Regions from separate parts of the Gordonia sp. NPDC062954 genome, predicted to be linked through region 1. Evidence: predicted binding sites of a transcription regulator. Region 1 holds the regulator's gene; the other holds the start of a gene.
What was found. The regulator LexA, encoded in region 1, represses DNA repair genes until DNA is damaged. The targets are predictions, from matches to a motif close to CGAACANNTGTTCG.

Region 1 (10,090 bases):
CTTCGACGCGGCAACCGCTTCGGCGATCATCGCGTCGGGTTCGTTGATCGCGCGTTTGACGCCCGAGGCGACCACGGGTTTGCCGCGGAAACGATCCTTGCCCTTCACCCCGACATCGGTGGCGAAGATCACGGCGTCGGCATCGGCGATGACCTGGGGATCGAACGAGGTGGTCGCCGAGGAACCCTGGGTTTCCACGTGGAAGTCGACGTCGGCGCGTTCGGCCGCGTACTTGAGTGCGTCGGCGGCCATGTAGGTGTGGGCGATACCGGTGGGGCAGGCGGTGATCGCCACGACAGACGGCCGTCGGTCGGCGTCGCCGGCGTCTGGTGCCGTGGGCGTTGTCTCGGGGGTCGCCACCGTGGATGTCGCCGCCGGCGTCTGGGTGGGCTGCGGGTTGATGGCCTCGTCGACGAGTTGTACGACGCGCTCGTCGCTGTCGGCCGCCCGCAGCGAGTCGACGAACTCCGGACGCACCAGCGACCGGGCCAGCGAGCTGAGCAGCTTCATGTGCTCGGAGGCGCCGCCTTCGGGTGCGGCGATGAGGAACACCAGGTCGGCGGGACCGTCCGGGGCGCCGAAGTCGACCTTTCGCGACAGGCGCGCCATCGCGAGGGAGGCTGCGGTGACCGACGCGGCGCGCGCGTGCGGGATCGCGATTCCGCCGGGCAGTCCGGTGGCGGACTTGGCCTCGCGATCGAGCGCGCCGCGGGCCAGCACGGTGGCGTCGGTGGTGCGGCCGGCCGAGGCCAGCCGATCGGCGAGGTAACCGATCACGGCCGCCGGGTCGTCGCCGGCGTCCACGTCGAGGCTCACCGTCTGTGGGGTGATGATCTGTTCTGACATGGGTTTTCCTTCGTGCGGGTGCTTGTCGGAAGGTGGATTTGCTTCGGTGTCAACGCAAGGGGATCGTCAACCTGCACTGGCGGCCCCGGTGAGGTCGGTGACGGAGACGTTGTCCGGATCGATCTGATCGGGATAGGGCGGTTGAGTGCCGGCCAGAGCGGTGGCCGCAGAGCCGTACGCCACGGCCATCCGGAGCCGTTCGGGTTCTTCGGCACCACTGCATTCGGCGATGAGATAACCGGTGAGGGCAGCGTCGCCGGCGCCGACGGTGCTGCGCGGCACGATGGGCGGTGGGGTCGCGAACCATGCGCCTGTCGAGGTGACCAACAGGGCGCCGGCGGCGCCGAGAGTGGCGAGGATCGCCGCCCCGGTGCGGTGCGCCAGCACGGTGGCGGCGGCGATCAGGGGAGCGTGGTCGCCACGCGCAGATGCCGTCGACAACTCCGCCGGGTCGACACCGGTGGCCTCGGCGAGCTCTTCCTCATTGGGCTTGAGGAGATCGACCGGCCCGGTGACCGCCGCGGCGAGCGGAGCGCCGGAGGTGTCCACCGCCACCCGGCAACCCGTATCGGCAAGTGCGTCGACGACCGTGCGGTACCAGTTGTGCGGCAGCCCCGGCGGCAGCGAGCCGCACAACGCCACCCAGCGGGCATCGTTGGCATTGGCGAGGACCAGCTCGGTCAGTTCGGCGGCCGACGCGTCGTCGAGCACGAAACCGGGTGCGTTGACCTTCGTGGTGGTGCCGTCGGGGTCGACGATGGTGACGTTGGACCGGACCTCACCGTCGATCGCGAGTGTCAGGTAGGGCAACGCGACCGAGTCGAGCGCCGCGAGCAGCGGGTCACCGGCGCGCGCCGGGAGCAGTGCCCGCGTTCCGATACCCGCAGCGGATGCCACCCGGGCGACGTTGACGCCCTTGCCGCCCGGTTCGGTGCGGACGTTGCTCGCACGCTGGACCGCGCCATGGCTCAACGGCGCGGTCAGTTCCAGCGTCCGGTCCAGACTCGGATTTGCTGTCACGGTCACGATCGCCGGCGAACGGCCGGGGTCGACCCGGCCGGCGGCCGAAGCCGGGTGGGGGTCTGTCATGGATTCCCTCTCCGTGGTGTGGTCGGTGATCACGCGATCACCGTCTCGATGCCGTGGTCGGCGAGTGCCCCCGCGAAGTCGGGGTCGATACCGGTGTCGGTGATCAGTACGTCGATGTCGGCGAGCGCGGCGAAGGACGTGAGATCTTCATGGCCCGCCTTCGACGAGTCCGCCAGAACGACGACGCGGTGGGCGGAACGGACGATCGCCGACTTGATCGCTGCCTCGTCCGGATCCGGGGTGGACAGACCGTGGGCGATGCTGATGCCGTTGGTGCCGACGAAGGCCGTGGTGATGCGCAGCCGTTCGAGTGCGGCGACGGTGTCGGCGCCGACCATCGCCTGGGTGAGTCCGCGGACTCGGCCGCCGAGCACATGCAGGGTCTCGGCGCCCTGTGCGGCCAGGGCGCCGGCGATGGGAATGCTGTGGGTCATCAACGTCAGTCGGCGGTCACGGGGGAGTGCGAGGGCGGCCTGGTAGGTGGTGGTGCCGGCGTCGATGAACACCGACCCGCCGTCGGGTGGGAGGAAGCGCGACGCGGCCGCACCGATCGCGAGCTTCTGGTCGGTGTGCGACATCAGGCGTTCGTCGATGCCCTGTTCGCCGACGACCGGCGTCGCGCCGGGACGTACGGCGCCACCATGGACGCGCTGGAGGTGTCCGTTGCGTTCCAGCACAGCGAGATCGCGGCGGACGGTCTCGCTCGTCACGTCGAACAACGAGGCCAAAGCGGTGACCGAGGCGCGGCCGTTGACCCGTACCTGGTTGGCGATCGCCTGCTGACGTTCTTCCGCGTACACGATGTCCTCGTCTGTTGATTTGATTGGCTTTGGATGTGGGTATATCTGTGTTTACGCCTGTTTATGTTGACAAGTCAAGGTTTTCTTGTAACTTGGATCACAACGGTGACCAGTGGATCGTGGCGGCACACCGTGGCCCAGCCCGTCGGACAAGTGAGGATCTCGGTGGAGCACACACACGTACTGAACGGAACGCCGGTCGTCGGCGGACACGCCTACGGGCCCGCGATCTGGCCGGGTGAGCGTCCGGTGTATGACCCGGCCGTCGCCGCCCCAGTCCTCGAGGACGAACGCGACGTGGAGATCAAGCGGTTCACCGACGCGGCGGCCGCGGTCGCGGGGAGGCTGCGGGAGCGGGCATCACACGCCTCGGGTGCCGCGGCGGAGGTGTTGTCGGCGACGGCGGGTCTCGCCGAGGACCGCGGGTGGACCGGCGCGGCCTCGAAACTCATCACGACAGGGACGCCAGCGCCGGCGGCAGCGGTCGCCGCGACCGACCAGTTCGCGGAGATGTTCACCAAGCTCGGCGGCCTCATGGCCGAGCGCGTCACGGATCTCAACGATGTCCGGGACCGCGTGGTCGCCGAACTACTGGGAGTCCCCGAACCCGGGGTTCCGGAACCCGCCGAACCGTCTGTGCTGTTGGCCGACGATCTTGCTCCGGCCGACACGGCGGGACTGGACCCGACAAAGGTCACCGCGCTGGTCACACGGCTGGGCGGCCCGACCAGTCACACCGCGATCATCGCGCGACAACTCGGGATTCCGTGTGTGGTGGCGGTATCCGGCCTCGGTGAGGTGGCCGCCGGGACGACGGTGCTGGTCGACGGTACCGCGGGCACCCTGGAGGTCGAGCCGGATCCCGACGACGCCGCCGCGCGCGTGGCCGAGAGCCGGCGGATGGCGGAATTGGTGGCGGCCTGGGCCGGACCGGGAGTGACCGCCGACGGGCGACCGATCGCGGTCCTCGCCAATGTCGCCGATGGCACGTCGGCCCGGTCGGCGACCTCCCACCCGGTAGAGGGTGTCGGCCTGTTCCGTACGGAGTTGGCGTTTCTCGACCGCGCGGACGAGCCCTCGGTGGAGGAGCAGACGCGGCTCTATCGCGAGGTGCTCGACGCCTTCGAGGGGCGCAAGGTGGTGATCCGGACCCTCGATGCGGGCTCCGACAAGCCGCTGAAGTTCGTCACGCAGATCGAGGAGACCAATCCGGCACTCGGCGTGCGTGGCAACCGGATCGTCGATGCTCATCCGGGCATCCGGGCGGCCCAGCTCGACGCGATCGCGGCAGCCGCCGACGGACATCAACCGACGCCGTGGGTGATGGCGCCGATGATCGCCTCGGCGACCGAGGCCGCGGAGTTCGCCGGGGAGGTACGCCGACGCGGACTGATCGCCGGTGTGATGATCGAGGTGCCGGCGGCAGCGATCCTCGCCGAATCGATCCTGGCGGAGGTCGACTTCGTGTCGATCGGAACCAACGACCTGACCCAGTACACGATGGCCGCCGACCGGATGTCGGCGGAGCTCGCCGCTCTCACCGATCCCTGGCAGCCCGCGGTGCTCACCCTTATCGCCGGCGTGGCGCGTGCCGGTCAGGCCGCCGACAAACCCGTCGGGGTCTGCGGCGAGGCGGCAGCCGATCCGTTGCTCGCGTGTGTGCTGGTCGGACTCGGGGTCACGTCCCTGTCGACTGCGCCCGCGGCCTCGGCCGCGGTCGGCGCCAGGCTTGCGGAGGTGACCGTCGAGCAATGTCGTGCGGCCGCCGAGGCTGCCCTGGCGACGGCCGAACCCGCCGCGGCGCGTGCTGCTGCGACTGCGGTGCTGGCCGGCGCAGTGGTCGGCTGAGCGGCCGGCCCGCTCGGGTTCAGACCCGGCGCATCACGGTGACGACCTTGCCGAGAATGGCGGCGTCATCGCCCGAGATCGGGTCGAACAGATCGTTGTGCGGCATCAGCCAGACGTGGCCGTCCTTGCGCTTGAAGGTCTTGACCGTGGCCTCGCCGTCGATCATCGCTGCCACGATGTCGCCGTTGTCGGCGACACTCTGCTGGCGTACGACCACCCAGTCGCCGTCGCATATCGCCGCGTCGATCATCGACTCGCCGACCACGCGGAGCAGGAACAGTGAGCCCTCACCGACGAGTTCGCGGGGCAGCGGGAACACGTCCTCGACGGCTTCCTCGGCGAGAATGGGTCCACCCGCGGCGATCCGGCCGAGGACCGGTACGAACGTCGGGGTGGGCAACTGCGCGCCATCGCCCGATGCGGCCGTACCGCCCGGTGGGATGTGCTGGTCGCCGTCTTGGATGTTGACCGCGCGTGGGCGGTTGTGGTCGCGCTTGAGTAGACCTTTGCGTTCCAGGGTCCGCAGCTGGTGGGCCACCGACGACGTCGAGGTGAGGCCGACGGCATCGCCGATCTCCCGGATGCTCGGCGGATATCCGCGCTCGCGGACCGAGGCGCGGATGTACTCGAGGACGCCTCGCTGACGAGGGGTCAGGCTAGCCTCGACGACTTCCGGATCGGCGACCGCGCTATCCGATGCCTCCGTATCGGCTCCGGTCGGCGCCTGCGCCTCGGGTTTCGGCTTGCTGCTGATCCCGCGGGACGCGCCGCGCCGCCCGCCGGCTTTGTCGCTCATCGGTCGAGTCCTTCCTGTCGCCGAAACCGGCAGTGGCCGATTACGGGTTGCCGGTCTGGATCGAAAAACTGCTGGTCTGTTCGGGGAGACTGCTCGGCTGGTTCGGAGCTGCTGTTCAGGGCCCATCCACGCACGTCACCATGTCGCCGACAGTAGCCGAACATTTTGACATGTTCAAACATGTGTTCGACGTGTGTCGAGACATTGTCGGACCCACGTGCTACAAATCGAACATGCGTTCTCTCGAACACATGAGCGACGTGCGTTCGAGAGGCGCCCGAGGTTCGATCCGACTCGTTCCCAGGAGGACACGATGAGCACAGCGACCCTTCATCGGCAGACGCAGTACGCACCGGCTGCGTCCCCGATGCACCCGGCATCCGGGCGCCCTGCAGACGTCCCGACGCGCGACAGAGTCCCGGCCGGGCATGTCTCCCGACCGCGGCGGCGGGGGCGATATGACTCCACTGGGCCCACGAGGCGTCGACCGGGCGGGTCCGGTGCCCCCGCGGCACGGGTGTCGGGGACGAGTTGTGCGTCGCCGGGAGTCGACCGTAGGTTCGTGCGTCGACGCGCGACGGTCGCAGCCGTGGTGCTCGGTGGGGCGCTCGCGGTGCTGGTGTGGGCGGTCGCCATCGTCGGCTCCAACTATGCCGCGTCGGTGCAACCGAGCCCTACCGGGACCGAGGTGGTCCACGTGCGGCAGGGTGATTCGTTGAGCTCCATCGCCGATCGCATCGCGCCGGATGTGCCACGCCAGGCCGTCATCGAGCAGATCGTCGAACGCAACAAACTCGCCGGCTCCGGCCTGCGGGTGGGGCAGGCTTTGATCGCACCCGCATACAGCTGAGGGCCTGACGGTATCCTCGATGGCACAGGGTCCGGCCGGGAACCGGCACGGCGTGACGGGTGACCGGTACGCCGGTGTGTCCAGAGACGTGCGTGAGGACGACATGCGCTGCCCGTTTTGCAAGAACGAAGACACCAAGGTCATCGACTCGCGTGTCGCCGACGAGGGGCAGGCGATCCGACGGCGCCGTTCGTGTGCGGAGTGCGGTCGCCGATTCTCCACCGTCGAGAGTGCCGTGCTGTCGGTCGCCAAACGCAACGGGGTCACCGAGCCGTTCAGTCGGGAGAAGGTGATGCGCGGGGTTCGTCGGGCCTGCCAGGGCCGAGACGTCGCCGAGGACGCGCTCGCCAAGTTGGCCCAGCAGGTCGAGGATGCGGTCCGCGCATCGGGATCGGCCGAGATTCCCAGCAATGAGGTGGGGTTGGCGATCCTCGGTCCGCTGCGTGATCTCGACGAGGTGGCCTATCTGCGCTTCGCCTCGGTCTACCGGTCATTCGACTCGCTGGAGGACTTTCAGCGAGAGATCGACGACCTGCAGGGCAATCTCACCCACCGCTCCGAGGCCGATTCCGGGGTGGTTGATGAGCGGGTCAGCGTCACCGACGGTCTCAGCTGAACTGATCGAGGGCGCGGATCGCCCGCTTCTCCGAGATCGGCCGTGCGGTGCCCAACCGCTGCGCGAACAGTCCCACCCGCAGTTCCTCGACAAGCCAGTGCGCGTGTTCGTCGAACGCATCCCGGCGCGCCGCAGCGAGGTGCGTTGCACGCTGATTCCAATGCGTCACAACACGATCGATGGATGCCAGGGCGGTACTGTCGCGGCCGGCAGCTGCGGGCAACTCCGTGAGGCGAACGGTCGCGGCCTCGAGGTAGCGCGGCACATGGACAAGGCGGTCGTGCGGGGTCGCGACGACGAATCCGTCGAAGACCAGATTGTCCAACTGCTCGGCGACGTCATCGGCGGCCACCGAGCCGCTGAGCCGGTCCATCTGCGCGCGCAGTGGGGCCACGCGGCGGAGCACGTCAACGCTCAGGGTGAAGTAATCGGGAGCCTGTTGCGCCACCCGGGGGCGCAGATCGTCGCGGAGTCGCCGGAATTCGGTCGCCGATCGCACGGCACGAAGGTTCCGGTCTGCCGCGAGGTCGCGGATGGCGCGTCGGGTGCAGTCGCCCACGAGATGTTCGACATCGCGGTAGGGGCTCTGACTCATCGCCAACCGACCGGCGGCATCAAGGGTCGCGGTGATCTTGCGGGTCAGCGGTGGGATGGTCAGGTCGAGGAGTGCCACCACCGCTGCGCTGTGACGGCGGTCGCGTTCGGCCTCGGTGCTCGGCTCGACTCGGGTCACCCCAACCGTCCGGCCGGCTGCGTCACGAACAGCGTCGAGTCCCACATAATGGGTTATCTGCTGTCCGGCAACAGTTGTCGTCACCGTGGGCGGTAGCTCGCCGATGCCGGTGGCGGTCCAGTCCGTGACGACCTCGACGGGCCGGGCGGCCTCGTGCGACCCGTCGAACTCCTGCTTCAGCCGGTGCAGCGACTTCCCGGTCGTGAGCACGGTGCCGTCACGGTCGACCACGGCAAAATTCATCGTGAGGTGGGGTGGAATCCGCTCGGGTGCGAAGTCGTCGGGAGACACCGTCATGGTCGTGATCGTCGACAGTTCGCGGGCGAGGCCGGCGACGAGGGGCTCGGCGCGCGGTGTCAATCGGGACAACGCGAGATCGGCGAAACGCTGCGCCGGCGCCATCGACTTGCGTAGCGACTTGGGGAGTGACCGGACGAGTTCGGTCGCGAGCTCGCTGCGCAGGCCCGGAACCGACCAGTCGAAGCCTGCCGGCCGCACATGGTCGAGCAGCGGCCGCGGGATCACCACGGTGACACCGTCATCGGGCGCACCCGGTTCGAACCGGTACCGCAGCTCGAGGCGGGTTTCGCCCTGCTGCCAGGCGCCGGGGAAGTCGGTGTCGGCGACAGCGACGTCGGTGGCCACATCCTCCGGGCGGAGATCGAGCAGGTCTGGCTGCGCGCGCCGGGCCTTCTTCCACCAGCTGTCAAAATGTCGGGCCGAGACGACCTCGTCACCGATACGCGCGTCGTAGAAGTCGAACAGTTGCTGTTCGCTGATCACCACATCGCGACGCCGTGCACGGTGTTCCACATCGGCCGCGGCCTCGAGCAGAGCACGGTTGTTGTGGAAGAACGTGTGCTCGGTGCGCCAGTCACCCTCGACGAGGGCGTGACGGATGAACATCTCTCGTGCGGTCGGTGGATCAATGGGCCCGAACTGCACCCGGCGTCGTGCCACCAGCGGGACGCCATAGAGCGTCACCCGCTCGTAGGCCAACGCGGCGCCACGTTTCGCCGACCAGTGCGGCTCGCTGTAGCTGCGGCGAACCAGATCTCCGGCGAGTTGCTCGACCCACAGCGGATCGATCGCCGCCACCGTGTGCGCGAACAGCCGGGAGGTCTCCACGAGCTCGGCGGCCATCAGGAACGCGGGCGGCTTCCGGGCCAGCGCCGAACCCGGGAAGATCGCCATGGTGGTGTTGCGTGCGCCCAGGTATTCGCGTGAATCACCCTGCCGCACGGCTATGTTGCCCAGCAGGCCGGCCAAGATGGCGCGGTGGATGGCATCGGCATCGCGTTCGGTTGCCGGAACAGACCAGTCGAGGTCGGTCACCACCCGGGTCAGCTGTCGATGCAGTTCCTGCCATTCCCGGATCCGCAGAAAGTGAAGGAACTCGCGTTCGCAGAGTCTCCGGAACTGATTCCCGGACAGCTCTTTGCGGCGCTCGGTCAGATACGACCAGAGCTCGAGGTGGGCCAGGAACTCCGAGCCCGGCACGGCGAACCGCCGGTGAGCGGCGTCGGCTGCCTCGCGCTGGTCGGCAGGGCGCTCGCGCACATCAGGAATCGACAGCGCCGCGGCGATGACCAGAACATGGTCGAGGCACCCGCCGTCACGCGCCGCGATGAGCATGCGGGCCAGTCGTGGATCCACCGGGATGCGGGCCATCTGGCGGCCGACCTGGGTGAGCACGGGTTCGTGGTCGTCGCGTTGCGTCTCGTGTATTGCGCCGAGCTCGGTGAGCACGGCCATGCCGTCGCGGATTGCGCGAGCGTCCGGGGGTTGGACGAACGGGAACTGCGAGACGTCGCCGATGCGCAAGGAGGCCATCTGCAGGATGACCGCGGCGAGGTTTGTGCGCAGGATCTCCGGATCGGTGAACGCGGCGCGGGCGTCGAAATCCTCCTCCGCGTAGAGCCGGATGCACACGCCCGGCGCCACGCGGCCGCACCGTCCCGCACGCTGGCGGGCACTGGCCTGTGAGATCGCTTCCACCGGAAGTCGGTTCACCTTGGACCGGGTGGAGTAGCGGGAGATTCGCGCGGTGCCGGGGTCGATCACGTAGCGGATGCCCGGGACGGTCAACGAGGTCTCGGCGACATTGGTGGCAAGCACGATGCGGTGTCCCGACGACGGCACGAACACCCGTTGCTGATCGGCGATGGACAGACGGGCGAACAGGGGCACGATCTCGGCCCCGGCCGAGGCACGATGCCGCAGTGCATCGGCCGTCTCGCGGATGTCACGTTCGGTCGGCAGGAACACCAGGATGTCGCCGCTGCGCCGACCGGCCCACAACTCGCCGACCGCGGCGTCGATCGCCTGTGCCTGATCGAGGTCGCGATGGTCACTGTCCGGGTCGCGTGCGTCACCGAACGGCCGATAGCGGACCTCCACGGGGTAGGTCCGACCGGACACCTCGAGAATCGGCACCTCTGCGCCGTCGACGGCGTCCGCGAAATGCCGGGCGAACCGATCCGGCTCGATCGTGGCAGAGGTGATGATCACC
Region 2 (10,090 bases), on a different contig from region 1:
CCGATGTCTCCTCGGCGATCACCATCGAGTAGGTGAAGTCCTTGATGCCGCCGCCGCCGAACTCCTCAGGCGCTTCGATGCCGAGCACGCCGAGTTCGCCGAGCCGATTGTAGAAGTTGCGCGGCGGGTGGCCCTGCTTCTCCCAGTCGTGGTAGTGCGGCACGACCTCTTTGGCGATGAAGTCGCGAAGGGTTTTGCGGAATGTCTCGTGATCGTCGTTGAACACGGTGCGCTGCATGGTTTTCCCCTCAGTTCTCGCGGTAGTCGCGCAGTAGTCCCTTGCTGATGATCTGTTTCTGGATCTCGCTGGTGCCCTCACCGATGAGTAGAAACGGCGCCTCCCGCATGAGCCGTTCGACCTCGAAGTCTTTGGAGTAGCCGTAGCCACCGTGGATGCGAAAGCTTGCCTGGGTGACCTCCGCGCAGTACTCGCTGCACAGGTATTTGGCCATTCCGGCCGACACGTCGTTGCGGTCGCCGGAATCCTTGAGTCGGGCGGCGTTGACCATCATCAGGTGTGCGGCCTCCACCTTGGTGGCCATTTCGGCGAGGCTGAACGCAATCGCCTGGTGCTGTGCGATCGGCTTACCGAAGGTTGATCGTTGCTGGGCGTAGCGAACGGCGAGCTCGAAGGCGCGCTGGGCCACTCCACAGGCGCGTGCAGATACGTTGACCCGGCCCACCTCGACCCCGTCCATCATGTGGGCGAACCCGCGGCCCGGGAAGCCGCCGAGAATGTCGTCGGCCGAGGCGCGGTAACCGTCGAAGATGAGCTCGGTGGTGTCGATTCCCTTGTAGCCCATCTTGTCGATCTTGGTCGGGATGGTCACCCCGGGGAGCACTTCGCCGAACCCGGCGGGTTTCTCCACCAGGAAGGTGGTGAGATTCTTGTGCGCCTTGTCCTGGCCCTCCTCGGTCCGCACCAGCGCGGCCACCAGCGTCGAACTCGCGCCGTTGGTCAGCCACATCTTCTGGCCACTGATCGAGTAGTCACCGTCGGCGGTGCGCTTGGCGGTGGTCTTGATCGCGGCCACATCCGAACCGAGTTCCGGTTCGGACATCGAGAACGCGCCGCGCACTTCGCCGGTCGCCATCCGTGGCAGGAATCTGCGCTTCTGTTCCTCGGTTCCGTGCTGACGCAGCATGTAGGCAACGATGAAATGGGTGTTGATCACCCCGGACACGCTCATCCACCCGCGCGCCAGTTCTTCGACGCACAACGCGTACGTGAGCAGCGACTCGCCGAGCCCGCCGTATTCCTCAGGGATCATCAGGCCGAACAGGCCCATGTCGCGCATCCCGTCGACGATCTCGTGTGGATATGAATCGTTGTGCTCGAGTTGCTGGGCGTTCGGGATGATCTGCTTGTCGACGAACTGTCGGACGTTCGCCAGAATCTCGGTCTGGATGTCGGTGAGACCCAGGGTCTGTGCGAGGCGGGCCATCGTGATCTCTTCTCTTTTGGGTGCGGTTCGGCCGGGGAGAGACAGTCGTGGCGTGATGCCGGCGGTGGCCGGCATCACTGAACCCTCTCAGCATGCCCTGCAGACCTCGGTAGCGGAACGAGGTCATCGACTAACGATCTGTTAGCGGGAGCCAATGACGGGTGGTCGCGGGACATGGTGACCGCACCCATAGGTATTCGCAGTCTGTCGATTCGTCGAACCGGCATTGCCCGCGATTGCGCGGGAGGGGTTCAATGATCGCAGATGTGATCCACGACACGATGATGTTCGAGCCTCGCTCACGTCACCTGTGCTGATTACTTCGCTCGACACCCCCATCCATTTTCCGTCGCAGGAGGACGACATGCCCACCATCAAGGCCAGATCGGACGCGGCCACCGGAGGTGCGCCCGTGACCGACGCAGTCCCCGCCGATGGCGCGCTTCGGCGCCGGGCATGGGGACTGACCTCCCTGCTCGTCGCTCTGTATGTCGTCAACTATGCCGACAAGGCAGTCCTCGGGATCATCGCGCAGTCACTCGCCGACGAGTTGGGTTTCAATTCATCGCAGATCGGTCTGGTCGGCAGCCTCTTCTTCCTCACCTTCACGATCGGCGGGTTCTTTGCCGGCGCTTTGAACCGATGGCTGTCGCTGCGGTGGGCGTTGGTCATCCTGGCCGTGTGCTGGGCGGCGGCCATGCTGCCGATGGTGGCGGTCGCTGCGTTCTCGGTGCTCATCGTGAGTCGGTTGTTCCTAGGATTCGCCGAGGGGCCGAGTTCGGCGCTGCTGCACACGGCCGCTTACTCGTGGCATCCACCGGCCCGCCGAGCACTTCCCGGCGCGCTGTTGGCCGGGGCGGCATCGATCGCCAAGATCGCCATCGCCCCGATCCTGGCGGTCATCACCGTCAACCTCGGCTGGCGGGCAGCCCTGATCACGCTTTCGGTCGCGGGTCTGTTGTGGTGCGTGGTCTGGCTGGCCACCTGGAAGGACGGACCCTATATCGCGGGCGGCAAGCAGCCCAAGGGCTCGGGCGACAGCACCTCGGTTACGTCGGTATCCGGAGCAGACGAACCTGCTGTGCCGTGGGTGCGGATCTTCACCACCCGGACCTTCATCAGCGCCGCACTTCTGGTGATGAGCGTGTACGCGCTGGTCACGGTGGTGCTGACCTGGTTGCCCTCCTATTTCGAGAAGGGCTTGGGTTACAGCCGATTGGAAGCCGGGTCGATGTTCGCGCTGCCCTCGATCGTCGGACTCGCGATGATGCTCGTGACGTCCGTGGTCGGTGACCGGCTGATCTCTCGCGGTGCGACATCACGCAAGTTGCGGGTGATCGTCCCCTCGACGGGCGTGCTCGTCGCCGGCGTGCTGTTGGTGACCCTCCCAGGGATCAGTACCCCGGCCCTCGCGGTGTTGGTGGTCTCGCTCGGCTACGGCTGCGCCACCTCGGTGTTCCCGCTGTTCAACGCAGCCATCTCGGAAATCTGCCCGCCGCGCCAGACCGCCGGGACGCTGGGTGTTTTCCTCGCGATCATGGCCATCGGCGGTCTGGTCGCCCCGTACGCCACGGGCGTCATCGTCGACAACGCCTCGACCCCGGCGGCCGGCTACGCGACCTCGTTCCAGATCATCGGCATCGTTGCCTCCGTATGCGCGGTCCTCGCCCTGGTGTTCGCGAATCCGGAGCGGGACAAGGTGCTGGTGCGCCGGGACCTGCCGGTCGGCGCGCACGCGACATAGGCGAGGGCTATCGCACCGTGAGTGTGAAACATCTTGTGCTCGTATGCCGCACGAGGTTCATTCGATGGGAGGGCGCGTCTCGCCACCGCAGCCGAGCCGCACATCAGTACAAGCCGCATTTCAGTTCAAGGAGATCCCATGCGTGATGCAGTGATCGTCGATGCCGTCCGCACGCCGATCGGACGTCGACGCGGCGCCCTGTCCGGCATCCATCCCGCCGACCTGTCGGCACATGTGCTCGAGTCGTTGGTCGAGCGGACCGGGCTCGATCCGGCCGTGATCGACGATGTCGTCTGGGGGTGTGTCAGTCAGACCTCCGAGCAGGCAGGCAACGTCGCGCGTACTGCGATTCTGGCCGCCGGTTGGCCGGAATCGGTGCCGGGCACCACGGTGACCAGGGCCTGCGGATCCAGCCAACAAGCGCTCAGTATGGCTGCGGCCGCGGTGATCTCCGGTCAACAGGACGTCGTGGTGGCCGGCGGTGTGGAGTCGATGAGCCGAGTGCCGATGGGGAGCGCCGCGCCCAACGGGGAGAGTCAGCCGCCCACCGTCCTCGACCGGTACGGCGTCGATCGCTTCAGTCAGGGCATCGGGGCGGAGATGATGGCCCAGAAATGGTCGCTGAGCCGGACCGCCCTCGACGAGTTCTCCCTTCGCTCACACGAACTCGCCGCCCAAGCCGCTGATGCGGGCGCCTTCGACGGGCAACTGGCGCCGATCACCGGCGTCCTCGAAGGGGATGAGGGCATTCGGCGTGGCGGCACGCTCGAGTCGATGTCGGCGCTCAAGCCCGCTTTCCGAGAGGACGGGGTTATTCACGCCGGCAATGCTTCTCAGATCTCCGATGGTGCGGCGGCGTTGCTCGTCATGTGTTCGCAGACTGCGGCTGAGCACGGGTTCACGCCGATTGCCCGGGTACACACGGCGGTGGTAGCCGGTGACGACCCCGTCATCATGCTCACCGGCCCGATCGCAGCAACTGCGAAAGCTCTCGAGCGGTCCGGTCTGACCATCGGCGACATCGGCGCGTTCGAGATCAACGAGGCGTTCGCGCCGGTGCCGCTGGCCTGGCAGATCGAGACCGGTGCTGACGCGGATCGGGTGAATCCGCTCGGCGGCGCCATCGCGGTGGGCCATCCGCTCGGTGGCTCCGGCGCGATTCTCATGACGCGACTCGTACATCACATGCGCAACAACGGCATCCGGTACGGCTTGCAGTCGATGTGCGAAGCCGGCGGGATGGCCAACGCCACCATCGTCGAGCGTCTCTGACGCCGGCCCGGCGAGGACATGCATTCGGGGCGCACCGAGACAGGAGATCGATGAGCACGGAGCTGAACTACCCGGACATCACGATGGCGGCGCTGCCACCGAGTACGGCGCGGATGTACGGTTCGCGGGCCGCTGTGGTCGACGAGGACCGCATAGTCACCTACGACGAACTCGATGTGGCGACGGCACGTGTGTCCGCGGCGCTGCGTGCCGCGGGTGTCGGGGACGGCGACGTGGTGCTGTTGCATCTGGGCAACAGCATCGAGTTCCTCGTCTGCTACTACGGTTCGTTGCGCGCCGGTGCGGCTGTCACGCCGGTCAATCCGTTGCAGCCGATGCCAGGCTTGCGAGCACAACTGGCCGAGACCGGAGCGTCGATTGCGTTCACGGGCAGTGCGCAGCTCGATCGTCTCCTCGAAGCCGACAGCGATCACGGTGTGACCGCTGTCGTGCTGGCCGATCGACCCGGTGTCGATGTCGAAACCGTTCCGGACGGTGTGATCACCTTGGCGGAGTTCACTGCCGGCCATACCGATCCGGCGATCACCGACGTGGTCGGATCGGATCTGGCGCATCTCGCCTTCACCGGCGGCACGACGGGCGTGTCGAAGGGGGTCCGGGTGCTGCACCGCAATGTCGTGGCGAATGTGACGCAGATGGTCGGGTGGCGGGCCGGTCATGCGGTGGTCGCCGACGCGACCGGACTGGTGCGGCTCGAGAGCCGCGACGGCGCCGATGAGCGCGGCGTGGTTCCAGGGTCGGCGGCGACCGTTGTGGTGTCACCGCTGTTCCACGCACATGCCCTGATCAACATGTCCTTTCTGCTGCTCTGCGGCGCCACCCAGGTGCTGGCCGGCCGATTCGATCCGGCGGGCATGCTCGAACTGATCGAGCGGCATCGGGCCACGTATGTCACGGGAAGCCCGGCGATGTGGCACGCACTCGCCTCACACCCCGATGTCGCTCATCGTGACCTGACGTCGGTGCGCGTCGTGTCCTCTGGTGCCGCCCCCATCGATCAGGTGACGTTGGAGACGCTGACATCGGCGTTCCCTGCGGGCGCGGTCGTCGAGGGTTACGGACTCACCGAGGCGACCTGCCTGGTGTCGTCGGCTCCGCTGACCGGCGACGGCGAGTATCGGCTCGGCAGTGTCGGACTACCTACATTCGACACCGAGATCCAGATTCGGTCCGCCGACGACCGTGCGACCGTTCTGGAACCCGGGCAGCGTGGCGAGCTCTGGGTCCGCGGACCGCAGGTCACCGACGGCTATCACAACCATCCCGAGATCACCGCCGCTCAGTACGTCGACGGATGGCTCGACACCGGCGACATCGCTTATCGCGACGACGACGGCTACCTCTACATCTGCGATCGGGCAAAGGACATGCTGATCTACAAGGGCTACAACGTGTATCCGCGTGAGCTCGAGGAGATTCTCGTCACCCACCCGGACGTCGCCGCGGCGGCCGTCGTCGGTCGCGAGGCGGGCAGTGTGGGCCAGGAACCCGTGGCCTTCATCGTCGCAGCAGCCGGTCACCAGGTCGACACCCATCGCCTGCAGGCCTACGTTGCCGAACAAGTGTTGCCGTACAAAAAGATCCGGGACGTCCTCGTGGTGGATTCGCTACCGACGTCAGCCGCCGGCAAGGTCCAAAAGGTTGCGCTCCGGGAGCGTCTGGTCACCGCATGACGGTTGCGACGGTCGCAGGGGGACGAGTGTCGGTGGGTGCCGACCCGCCTGCTGATCGAGCGTGCTGACCGACCGGCCGCGATGGTGTCGCGTCCGTCGCTGACGTTCGGGTCGGTCGGTCAGCAGGCTTGTTCACACTGTGGAGTTGTCAAGGTACAGATGCGGTCCCGTTGTGGTCGGGTGCGGTCTGGTGTCCCGCGTCGGAAATTCGTTGATGATTTCGACGTCCAGGTGGCGCCTCGCTTCGTTGGCGTCGTCGCAGGTACATCCAGTACCTGCTCCTCCGCCGCCTCGCGATGCATCCACCTGGATCGCCGAACTCATGAAACGAATTTCCGACGCGGGACACTAGCTGATCGAGTAGCCGCCGAGCCGCTAGGCGAGGTGGCGTATCGAGATCTGCGGCTACTGCTGTGACGGTCAGGCGGCAGCAGGCAGGTTGTCGAGGTTGAGGGTCCGCCGGTTGTGGGCGGGCAAGGGTGTGCGTCCGGGGTCGACGGCGGTGGGTGGGATGAGCCAGGGGTGGCGGTCGGTGCCGAGGATCACGTCCCAGCCGTTGTGGTGGATGTCGGTGTGGCAGGTGGGGCAGAGTAGGCAGCTGTTGTCGAGGCTGGTGTCGCCGCCGTCGATCCAGTGGGTCAGGTGGTGGGCTTGGGTGCGGTTGGCGGGTGCGCCGCATTTGATGCAGCATTCGTCTCGGACGTGCAACGCTTTTCGGATGTGTGGTGGGACGAATCTTTTCTCGCGGCTGATGTCGAGGGGGACGCGTTCGTCGTCGACGAGCAGGGTGGTGGTGGCCGCATCGCAGGACAGTCGACGCAGGGTCGCTTGGGTGACCGAGCCGAGGAGGTCGAGTTCGGCCAGGGTGGGGGTGTCGGCGGGGATGGTGAGTAGGAGTTGGGTTTTGGGTGCGGCGCTGGCGATGTCGCTGGGCATGCGGGCGGCGATGTCGAGGATGGTGTCGAGGGCGTCGGCGTGGCGGCGGGCGATGGTGCGGGGGTCGCGGGAGCCGTCGGGTTGGGGTCGGGGTGCGCCGAGGGCGTTGAGGGCGGCGCAGAGTTTTTCGCCGACTTCGAGGTCGAGGCTGGCCTCGAGGTGGAGGCGGCCGTCGGTGTCGCGGTGGTGGGTGAGTTCGTTGAGTTGGCGGTCTTCGGCGGCGGGTAGGCCGTTGGTGCCGGCGGCGAGTTGGTTGCCCAGGGTGCGGGCGCGTGTGTCGATGTCGGCGGGGGTGGCGCCGGAAAAGTATTGTCCGAGAAGATCGGTCACATGGGTTAGACGCAATGCGTCGTCGATTGGTTCCGCCGATCTGCCGGCGATATGGCTGACTCCGCGCACGATGGCGTCGAGGTGTTCGGCGGGGATCGCGCCGTCGGCGGCGTGCGCGTGCAGGGTGGGCAGTGTGTCGAGCGAGCCGGCGATACGCAGCAGTCGTTGGGCCACCGATGGTGCGAATCCCATCACGATGAGCAGTTCACGGGTACTGCGGCCGTGGTCGCGGGCCACACCGAGTCGGTCGAGTTGTGCGGCCAGGCGGGCCGCGTGATGATCGATGAGGTTGCGTAGCGCCAGGACCTGACCGATGGCGTCGAAGGTGGCACGCCCCGACAGGTCATCGCAGCGCAGCTCGCGCAATACCGAGACCACCGCAGACAACTCCGCATCGACAGCCGAATCAGCAGATACAGACACTTCAGCGATGACAGACATGACGACTCCCCAGCAGATACGACAACGGCACCGGTGTAACCGGTGATGCAGGCGGCCGTTCTGGGTTTCCTACCGTGCCGAGCAACGCATTCGCTCCTGTGCGTGCTTATCCGGTCCGGCATATCGTCATCATCTCGGCCTGCTGGCAAACAAGGTATTCGAACTCACGTTCGAAGTCAAGCGAATTGTCGAAAATTGTTGAGTCTGCCGGCGACGGCCAGGTCAGCGCGATTTCTGTGCCTGTTTGACCAGATTTGCACCGACGATCAAGCGCTGGATCTCGCTGGTGCCCTCGTAGAGCCGCAACAGCCGGACATCCCGGTAGATCCGCTCCACCGGAACCTCGCGCATGTAGCCGCTGCCGCCGTGGATCTGGACCGCGAGGTCGGCGACCTTGCCGACCATCTCGGTGCAGAACAGCTTCGCGGCCGACGGCGCGATTCGGCGGTCCGTGTTGTCCACCCAGGCGCGGGCTGCCTCGCGCACCATGGCGCGGCCCGCCATCACACCCGTCTGCTGATCGGCGAGCATCGCCTGCACGAGCTGGAACTCGCCGATGGGTGTGCCACCCTGGGTCGCCGTCGCAGCCCAGGCGACCGACTCGTCGAGCGCCCGCTGGGCGGTCCCCACCGACAACGCGGCGATATGTACGCGGCCACGCGCCAACGAGGTCATCGCTGCCCGGTAACCGACATCTTCGTTCCCTCCGACCAGGGCGGTAGCCGGCACCCTGACATCGTCGAAATGGACATCGGAGGTCCAAGCGCCTTCCTGGCCCATCTTGCGGTCTTTGGCGCCCACGCTCACGCCCGGCGTGTCGGCGGGAACCAAGAACACCGCGATGCCGGTTCCGTTCTCGTCCTTGGAGCGGGTTCGCGCAAAGACCACGAACAGGTCGGCGATCGGGGCATTGGTGATGAAGCGTTTCTCGCCGCTGATGACCCAATCCGATCCGTCGCGAACCGCTCTGGTGCGTAGTCCGGCGGGATCGGAGCCGGCGCCTGGCTCGGTCAGTGCGAACGATGCGACGACCTCTCCAGAGGCGATCCTCTCCAGCCACATGGATTTCTGTTCGTCGGTACCGAACCCGACCAGGACCTGGCCGGCGATCCCGTTGTTGGTTCCGAACATCGATCGCAGCGCCAGCGAGGTGTATCCGAACTCCATCGCGAGTTCGACATCCTGGGTCAGATCGAGTCCTAGCCCTCCCCATTGCTGGGGAATCGCATAGCCAAACAGTCCCATTTCCTTGGCGGTGGCGCGGATGTCCTCGGGGATCGCATCGAGGTCGAGAATCTCCTGTTCCCGCGGGACGACCTTCGCTCGGATGAATTCGCGTGTCGCCGCGAGTATGTCGGCGAAGTCGTCATCGCTGACCTCGCGCTGGGCGGTGGTGTTCACGACACTGGTCATCCTCCCACTCTGACGGGTTCTGCGGTGCCGGTCCACATCGAACTCCCTCTCGCACCCTTAGCTGCTTTGTATGGATCGACGGGGCCGCCGGTGGCCGGTCGGCGGTAGATTCCGACCCATGGCTTCCTCTACACCTCAGAATCTGCTCGATGGACGAACCGCGGTGATCACCGGCGCCGCTCAGGGCATCGGCTTCGAGATCGCCCGGTGTTTCGTGGACGCGGGGGCGCGCGTCGTCCTCGGGGATCTGAACTTCGACGCCGCGACGGCCGCGGCGGGCAAACTCGGTGGCGCCGAGGTCGCGCGTGCGGTGCGATGCGACGTCACCGACGCGGGAGAGATGGACACCCTGCTCGCCGACGCCGTCGACAGCTTCGGTTCGTTGGACGTGATGGTCAACAACGCCGGAATCACTCGCGACGCGACGATGCGGACGATGAGCGAGGAGGATTTCGATCTCGTCGTCTCGGTTCACCTGAAGGGCACGTGGAACGGCACCCGCAAGGCGGCCGCGATCATGCGCGAGGCCAAACGTGGTGCGATCGTGAACATCTCGTCGCTGTCCGGCAAGGTCGGCATGGTCGGTCAGACCAACTACTCGGCCGCCAAGGCAGGGATCGTCGGCATGTCGAAGGCCGCGGCAAAGGAGATGGCACATCACGGTGTCCGGGTCAATGCCATTCAACCCGGGCTGATTCGCTCGGCGATGACCGAGGCGATGCCGCAGAAGGCCTGGGATCAGAAGATGGCGGAGATCCCGATGCAACGCGCCGGTGAGGTCGACGAGGTGGCCTCCGTGGCACTCTTCCTCGCCT

Region 2: ACIGKQ_RS03135 (DUF222 domain-containing protein) is a predicted target of LexA. The motif match lies at 8,022-8,035, and genes of this name have one in related genera.

The regions. Positions count from the first base shown of each region.
Region 1 covers NZ_JBITWL010000003.1:211,587-221,676, forward strand. Annotated here, with positions in the region: gene ACIGKQ_RS05115 (fructose-specific PTS transporter subunit EIIC) at 1-846, opposite strand, end outside; gene ACIGKQ_RS05120 (1-phosphofructokinase family hexose kinase) at 913-1,935, opposite strand; gene ACIGKQ_RS05125 (DeoR/GlpR family DNA-binding transcription regulator) at 1,965-2,735, opposite strand; gene ACIGKQ_RS05130 (phosphoenolpyruvate--protein phosphotransferase) at 2,901-4,583, shown strand; gene lexA (transcriptional repressor LexA) at 4,603-5,379, opposite strand; gene ACIGKQ_RS05140 (LysM peptidoglycan-binding domain-containing protein) at 5,942-6,229, shown strand; gene nrdR (transcriptional regulator NrdR) at 6,333-6,845, shown strand; gene hrpA (ATP-dependent RNA helicase HrpA) at 6,838-10,090, opposite strand, start outside.
Region 2 covers NZ_JBITWL010000002.1:112,731-122,820, forward strand. Annotated here, with positions in the region: gene ACIGKQ_RS03110 (acyl-CoA dehydrogenase family protein) at 1-238, opposite strand, end outside; gene ACIGKQ_RS03115 (acyl-CoA dehydrogenase family protein) at 249-1,445, opposite strand; gene ACIGKQ_RS03120 (MFS transporter) at 1,810-3,189, shown strand; gene ACIGKQ_RS03125 (acetyl-CoA C-acyltransferase) at 3,328-4,461, shown strand; gene ACIGKQ_RS03130 (class I adenylate-forming enzyme family protein) at 4,512-6,155, shown strand; gene ACIGKQ_RS03135 (DUF222 domain-containing protein) at 6,576-7,862, opposite strand; gene ACIGKQ_RS03140 (acyl-CoA dehydrogenase family protein) at 8,085-9,275, opposite strand; gene fabG (3-oxoacyl-ACP reductase FabG) at 9,394-10,090, shown strand, end outside.